DNA from 2 places in the Pseudomonas sp. BGA-UO-ETr-WB11 genome. Region 2 is predicted to be linked to the other one. Evidence: riboswitches for the same ligand, from Rfam matches in the RefSeq annotation. Region 2 holds a riboswitch; the other holds the start of a gene.
The links. A riboswitch is a leader RNA that binds a small molecule or an ion and turns the genes downstream of it on or off. The one in region 2 is predicted to bind cobalamin.
Positions count from the first base shown of each region.

Region 1: it holds a riboswitch for cobalamin, as region 2 does, so the genes downstream of both, AC56DI_RS06235 (energy-coupling factor ABC transporter permease) here and AC56DI_RS04420 (cobalamin biosynthesis protein) in region 2, are expected to answer to the same signal.

Region 1 is NZ_JCAQOS010000005.1:178,999-182,397, reverse strand. It holds gene amn (AMP nucleosidase) at 1-1,010, opposite strand, end outside; gene AC56DI_RS06235 (energy-coupling factor ABC transporter permease) at 1,140-1,820, opposite strand; cobalamin riboswitch at 1,876-2,083, opposite strand; gene AC56DI_RS06230 (PaaI family thioesterase) at 2,116-2,571, opposite strand; gene AC56DI_RS06225 (acyl-CoA dehydrogenase family protein) at 2,584-3,399, opposite strand, start outside.
Region 2 is NZ_JCAQOS010000004.1:265,214-268,612, reverse strand. It holds gene cobW (cobalamin biosynthesis protein CobW) at 1-639, opposite strand, end outside; cobalamin riboswitch at 742-934, opposite strand; cobalamin riboswitch at 993-1,194, shown strand; gene AC56DI_RS04420 (cobalamin biosynthesis protein) at 1,391-1,798, shown strand; gene cobM (precorrin-4 C(11)-methyltransferase) at 1,795-2,559, shown strand; gene dusA (tRNA dihydrouridine(20/20a) synthase DusA) at 2,803-3,399, shown strand, end outside.

The DNA.
Region 1 (3,399 bases), on a different contig from region 2:
AGGATGCCGTCGCGACGCATATAGGCGTGGGCCAGCACGTAGTCGCCGATGGTCTGCGATTGGCGCAAGCCGCCGCAGTGGCCAATCATCAGCCAGCAATGAGGACGCAGCACAGCAAGGTGGTCGGTGATGTTCTTCGCGTTGGAGGGGCCGACGCCGATATTCACCAAGGTCACGCCGTGACCATCGCTGGCAACCAGGTGGTAGGCCGGCATCTGGTAGCGGTGCCAGACCACGCTGTCGATCACCGCCTGCATCACCTCTTCATCCATGTCGCACTCGACCATCACGTTGCCAGGCAAGACCATGCGCACGTAACGCGGATTGCTGCGCAGTTGCTCGACGCCGTGGCGGATGAACTGATCAACATAGCGGTGGTAGTTGGTCAGCAGAATCCATGGCTGTACATGCCGCCAGTCGCTGCCGCTGTAGTGCTGCAGGCGCTTGAGGGAGAAATCCACCCGCGCCGCATCGAACAGCGCCAGCGGCATCGGGTCGGCGTCCTGCCAGTCATAGAGACCGTCGGCCACGCCATCGGTGGCAGCCGACAGGTCGGTACTGGGAAACACCCGCGCCAGTTCAGCAGCGGTTACCCCGGCGGCAGCCAGTTCTTCGCCATGCTCGACGACGTAGGGATAGGGAATGTTCTGCTCGCTGAGGCCGACTTCAACAGTCACGGTGAAGTCACTCATCAGCGGCCCAAGCTGGTCGAGCAGGTAGCCGCGAAAGGCGTCTGGATGGGTGACGGTGACGCTGTAGGTCCCCGGGCTTTCCATCTTGGCATAGGCGCGCGTGCTGCTCGGCACCTCGCCCTGGCAGGCGTAGATCAGGCGCAGCAAGGGGTAACGAAACTCGCTGCGCTGGGCCTCAGTCGGCCGCTCGCGGGTTTTCAGGTAGTGCCTGATAGCCTGGCCGAGGGCTGAACAGGAGCGGGCATGCAGAGCGGCCAGGCGATCAACCGCCTCTTCGGCAGTAGCGGCGACAACAAAGTCATCGGTACAAAGGTTCACAGAGCATCTTCCTGGCTGATCGGACAGGCTCTATCTTGCCCTGATCCGCCGCGCCTGTGATAGCGCGACGTGACCCGTCGGAACATGCCACGCGGCGCTAGCCAAGCCGCCGCGTCAGCGCTGCTCGACTCAGGCCGCCTGATGCAGTCGGGCGTTAAACAGTGGCCCGCGGCTATATACAGACAGCGCCTTGGCGGCGGCCAGCACTCCCAGATCGACCAGCGGTTCGATCAGGATCACGCTCATATACGCCAGGCCAAAGCTACCCACGGCCATGAGGTTGTCACTGGCAAAGCCGTTGCCATACAACGCCCAGAAACCAACCCAGGCCACGATGCCGCCCTGATAGGCCGTCGACAGTGTCAGCGCCTGTTTGTAGGAGAGGTCCACATACGCGGTGCCTGGGGCAATGATGCGTTTGGCCAGCACGCTGATCGCCCACAAGGGCACCAGCAAGGTGGTGACGTTCATGCCGTACTGAGGCAAGTCGAACTGGGCGAACAACAGCCCCTGCAAGAGCAGGCCGGCGGCTAGACCGATGGCGGCCGCACCGGCACCAAACAGCAGCAGCAAGGTCGAGCCGAGGATCAGGTGTACCTCGGAGACCCCGACCGCCTGATGCGGGAAGACCTCGAAGAAGCAGAAAACCAGCGCTGTGGTCAGCAGACTGCGCAACGCCAGAGCAGCAAGGCCGCCATTGCTGCGCACGCTGTCGAGTGCAAGTTTGCTCGTCAGCCCAAGGGCCGTGACTGCGGTTGCGTAGCTGAGCATAAGTTTGGCGCCTTCAACGACGCCGGGTTCGATGTGCATAGAGATTCCTGTACCGCGCCCACCGCGCGATGATCCGGATTGAGGGAATGGGCATAAGCGCCCGACTTCGATGGCAGGTCTCCTGGCTCACGGTTTAACACTTCGCCCGCCTTCCCAGCCTTACTGGCCAGTGGCGTATGGGCGTCATCTACCGTTTACAGTTGCGGGGGCAGCCATGGCTTCGGCACCTGTTGGGGTGCCACCATGTTCCCTTTTCATCCAGTCGCGTGACACGAGCTGGAACCATCGGCGGCCACCTTACCCGGCGGCCGTTAGAAATGACAGAGCCCGGCGTTTACCGCGCAGGTAAACCAACGGACTGAGTAGCGCCTGACGCCGCATGACGCAAGCAAGTGAAGACGCCACTGGCATTGGCGCACAGCTGCCCCTGGGCATCGTGCAGCGTGGCCTGCACCGCGATCTGTCGCCCGTTACGCTGCAGCACGCGGGCCTCCGTACGTAGCGGCAAGGCCGTAAGACCAATCGGGCGCAGGTAATTCACTTGCAGGCTAGCGGTCACGTAGACCTCCTCGGCACTGGCCTGCGAGTACACCGCCAATCCCAGCGCCGCATCGAACAGCGTGGCGGTGTAGCCGCCATGCACACCGCCGAGCGGATTGAAGTGCACGGCCGGCGGCTGACTGCTGAAACCCGCCACCCCGGCTGCGGCCTGCAACTGAGAGATCCCGTAGTCCGCACCAATATCACCGGCCAGCCAGGCCTTTAACCGCTCAAAAAGACTGGTGTGCATAATGCTCAGTCCTCAGCTCAGGTGCGGCGTACTGCGCGCCAGCAGCGCCTCGACATTCACCCCACGCGGCAGGGTGCCGTAGACGCGCCCGCAGTGACCCAGGCGGCTGGCGATAAAGGCGTCGCTCACCGCGGCATTGCCGGCCTCCAGCAGTAGCTTGGCCTGCAGGGCGATGGCCACGTCCTCGGTCAGTTGGCGGGCGCGGTATTGGATGTCGTCTTTGTCGGCGAAGGCGTTTTTCAACTGGCCGATATGGGCGTGCAGGCGCGCATCGCCATGGCCGTCGCCGAGCTCGGCAAACAGCGCATCGAGCACACCCGGCTCCTTGGACAAGGCGCGCAGCACGTCCAGGCATTGCACGTTGCCGGAGCCTTCCCAGGTGGAGTTGACCGGCGCTTCGCGGTACAGCCGCGGCAGGATGGTCTCTTCGACATAGCCGGCGCCGCCCATGCACTCGGCGGCTTCATTGATCATCGCTGGCGCGCGCTTGCAGATCCAATACTTGCCAATTGCCGTGACCAGGCGAGCGAACTTCTGTTCCTGCTCGTCATCCCCACGGTCCAGGGCGTGGCCCATGCGCAGGGTCAGGGCCAGGGCCGCTTCGCTTTCCAGGGCCAGGTCGGCCAGCACGTTTTGCATCAGCGGTTGCTCGGCCAACAACTTGCCACTGACCTGGCGGTGCGCGCAGTGGTGCGCGGCCTGGGTCAGGGCCTGACGCATCAGGCTGCTGGAGCCGACCATGCAGTCAAAGCGGGTCAGCGCCACCATCTCGATGATGGTCGGCACGCCGCGCCCCTCTTCACCGACCATCCAGGCCAGGGCACCGCG
Region 2 (3,399 bases):
TTTCACTGCGGGCGGCAGTTCCTCGGCGACTTCCGCACGCACCGCAGCCAGGGCGGCGGCGTCGAGCAGGTCGGCCTTGTTGAGGATCACCAGGTCGGCGCTGGCCAACTGGTCGGCGAACAGCTCATGCAGCGGCGATTCGTGGTCCAGGTTCGGGTCAAGCTGGCGCTGCGCGTCGACTTGCTCAGGAAAGGCGGCGAAGGTGCCGGCGGCCACGGCCGGGCTGTCGACCACGGTGATGACCGCATCGACGGTGCAGGCGTTGCGGATTTCCGGCCAGTTAAAGGCCTGCACCAACGGCTTGGGCAAGGCCAGGCCGGAAGTTTCAATCAGGATGTGGTCGAGCTCGCCACGGCGTGCCACCAGCTCGCGCATCACTGGGAAGAATTCTTCCTGCACGGTGCAGCACAGGCAGCCGTTGGCCAGCTCGAAGATGCGGCCGTTGGCGTCTTCTTCGCTGCAACCGATGGAGCACTGCTTGAGGATTTCGCCGTCGATGCCCAGCTCGCCAAACTCGTTGACGATCACCGCGATACGCCGACCGTCGGCGTGGCCGAGCATATGCCGCAACAGGGTGGTTTTGCCGGCGCCGAGGAAGCCGGTAACGATGGTGACGGGAAGTTTGCTGAAGGTTTTCATGGGTGGCCTGCGCAGCGTCGAAGGGTTCGGCGAGCAGGCAGGCGGCAACGGGGGCAACGCCAACGCGTCGCAACCCTGCACCACCGGAGCACCCCGCCCGGTTGTCAAAAACATTGCGAGGCAGGTCTCCTGGCTCACGACCCGCGCGTTGCGCAGTTCCTTCACCTTCCCGCCGGCAGGCAGTGGTGTATCGAAGGGGGTTTGGTCGTTCACAGTTGCGGGGGCAGCCGCGGCATCACCGCGTTCCCTCTTAGCTTCGGCGCATAACCGAAGAACCTCGAATGCCGCGAAGGCTACGCAGTGACTTGGGGCAGGTCAATGCCATGGTTGACGCTCGGGGGCGCTTCGTGATGTTCTAAAAAGCTGTTTCAGGTGTCTCGCACCGTCGTGTGTGGGGTGAAACGGGAAGCCGGTGTGAGTCCGGCGCTGCCCCCGCAACGGTAAGCAGACGCAAGGGTTGTGTTAACCACTGTGCCTCGGCATGGGAAGGTCAACCCTGAACTGTCCACGACAGTCGTCGCAAGCCCGGAGACCGGCCTGAGCCTTGTTTGGCAATCCGCGGTGGGCGGGTGCGCGCCGGATTTTTAGCTCGCCCCGGGCTATTGTCGTGCTGCGTACCTTCTCTCGCGTTCACTCCCCACAGAAGGTCACACCATGTCCGGCACGCTGTCCTCTTTAGCGCCCCTTGCGCAAGCTCTTAGCCTTGTCGCTAACACCTGCGCCACCTGTACGCGCGCGTGACCCGCTGAACATGCACTACGTAGCGGGACTGGGTTGCCGGCAGAATTGCCCACTGAGCGAGTTGCGCGACCTGCTGCAACACACGCTGACCACCCATGACCTGCCACTCAGCGCGCTTACCGGCCTTGCCAGCAGCCAACACAAACGAGGGGAACCTGCGTTGCTGCAACTGGCCAGCGAGTTGCAAATCCCCCTGTACTGGCTGAGCAGCGCACAGCTACAACCTTATGATGCGCGCCTAAGTCAGCACTCAGAACTCAGTCGACAACTGACCGGCAGCGCCGGAGTGGCCGAAGCCTGCGCGCTGGCCCAGGCCGAATATCTCAATGGTGGCCGCGCCACGTTACTTGGCCCCCGCCAGCACAACGCCCGCGCCACCTGCGCGATCGCCGTCGCCCCAATCACGGAGCCTGCATGACCGTCTATTTCATTGGTGCCGGCCCCGGTGACCCGGAGCTGATCACCGTCAAGGGGCAGCGCCTGCTGCGCAGTTGTCCGGTGATCCTGTATGCCGGTTCACTGGTGCCGGAAGCGGTGCTCGAAGGCCATCGCGCCGAACGACTGGTCAACACCGCCGAACTGCACCTGACACAAATAATCAAGCTGATCCGTGAGGCCCACGACAAAGGCCAGGACGTGGCCCGCGTGCACTCCGGCGACCCGTCACTGTACGGCGCCATCGGCGAACAGATCCGCCACCTGCGAGCACTGGCGATCCCGTTTCAGATCATCCCCGGCGTCACGGCCACGGCGGCCTGTGCGGCGCTGCTGGAAAGTGAACTGACCCTACCCGCCGTCTCGCAAACCGTGATTCTTACCCGCTACGCCAGCAAGTCGGAGATGCCCGCCGGTGAGCAACTGGCTGACCTCGCCCGCCATGGCGCGACCATGGCCATTCACCTGGGCGTGGTGCACCTGAAAAAAATTATCGCCGAACTGCTGCCGCACTATGGCGCCGATTGCCCGATTGCGGTGGTCCATCGCGCCAGCTGGCCTGACCAAGACTGGGTCAGCGGCACCCTGGCGGATATCGAGGCCTTGGTGCAGGCCAAAGGCTTTCGCCGCACGGCCCTGATTCTGGTTGGCAGAGTCTTGGGCGCCGAGGACTTTGCCGACTCCGCGCTTTACCAACCCGGCACTCAGCACCTGTTCCGCGCAGGTAACACGCCTGACTATTGAGGCTGGCGCCGACGCCCCATCACCACGCACATGACCAAAGCAAATGTGACCGTACCCAGCAGGACGTGGTGTTCAAAAGCGCTGCTCCCGTGCTCGTCAACCACAGGACCTCTTGAGCCGTTTGCAGCTCGCAGCTCTTGCGTTCACATTGATGTGCACAGAAGCAAGGCCTCGAGACCTGTATAATCTCCACCCCGTTTTCCTCCTGTGCGCCTGCTGTGCACTTACTGAGTTCTTCTAGCTATGCCCCAGGTTATTGCATTGGAAAAAGACCTTTCTAATCAGCACGTTTTAAGCAGGAAATTCAGCGTTGCGCCGATGATGGATTGGACCGACCGCCATTGCCGGTTCTTCCTGCGCCTACTCTCCAAGCATGCCCTGCTCTACACCGAAATGGTCACCACCGGTGCGGTGCTGCATGGCGACCGGCAGCGTTTTCTACGTTACAGCGAGTGCGAGCACCCGCTGGCGCTGCAACTGGGCGGTAGCAATCCGGCTGATCTGGCAGCTTGCGCGCGCCTGGCTGAGGACGTTGGGTATGACGAGGTCAACCTAAATGTTGGCTGCCCCAGTGATCGGGTGCAGAACAACATGATTGGGGCCTGCTTGATGGGCCATCCGCAGCTGGTGGCCGATTGCGTCAAGGCCATGCAGGATGCAGTGAGCATCCCGGTAACGGTCAAGCATCGAATTGGTATTAATGGTCGCGACAGCTACGCCGAGCTGTGTGACTTCGTCGGTACCGTTGCCGCCGCCGGTTGCCGCAGTTTTACCGTGCACGCACGGATCGCCATTCTCGAAGGCCTGTCGCCCAAGGAGAACCGTGAGGTGCCGCCGCTG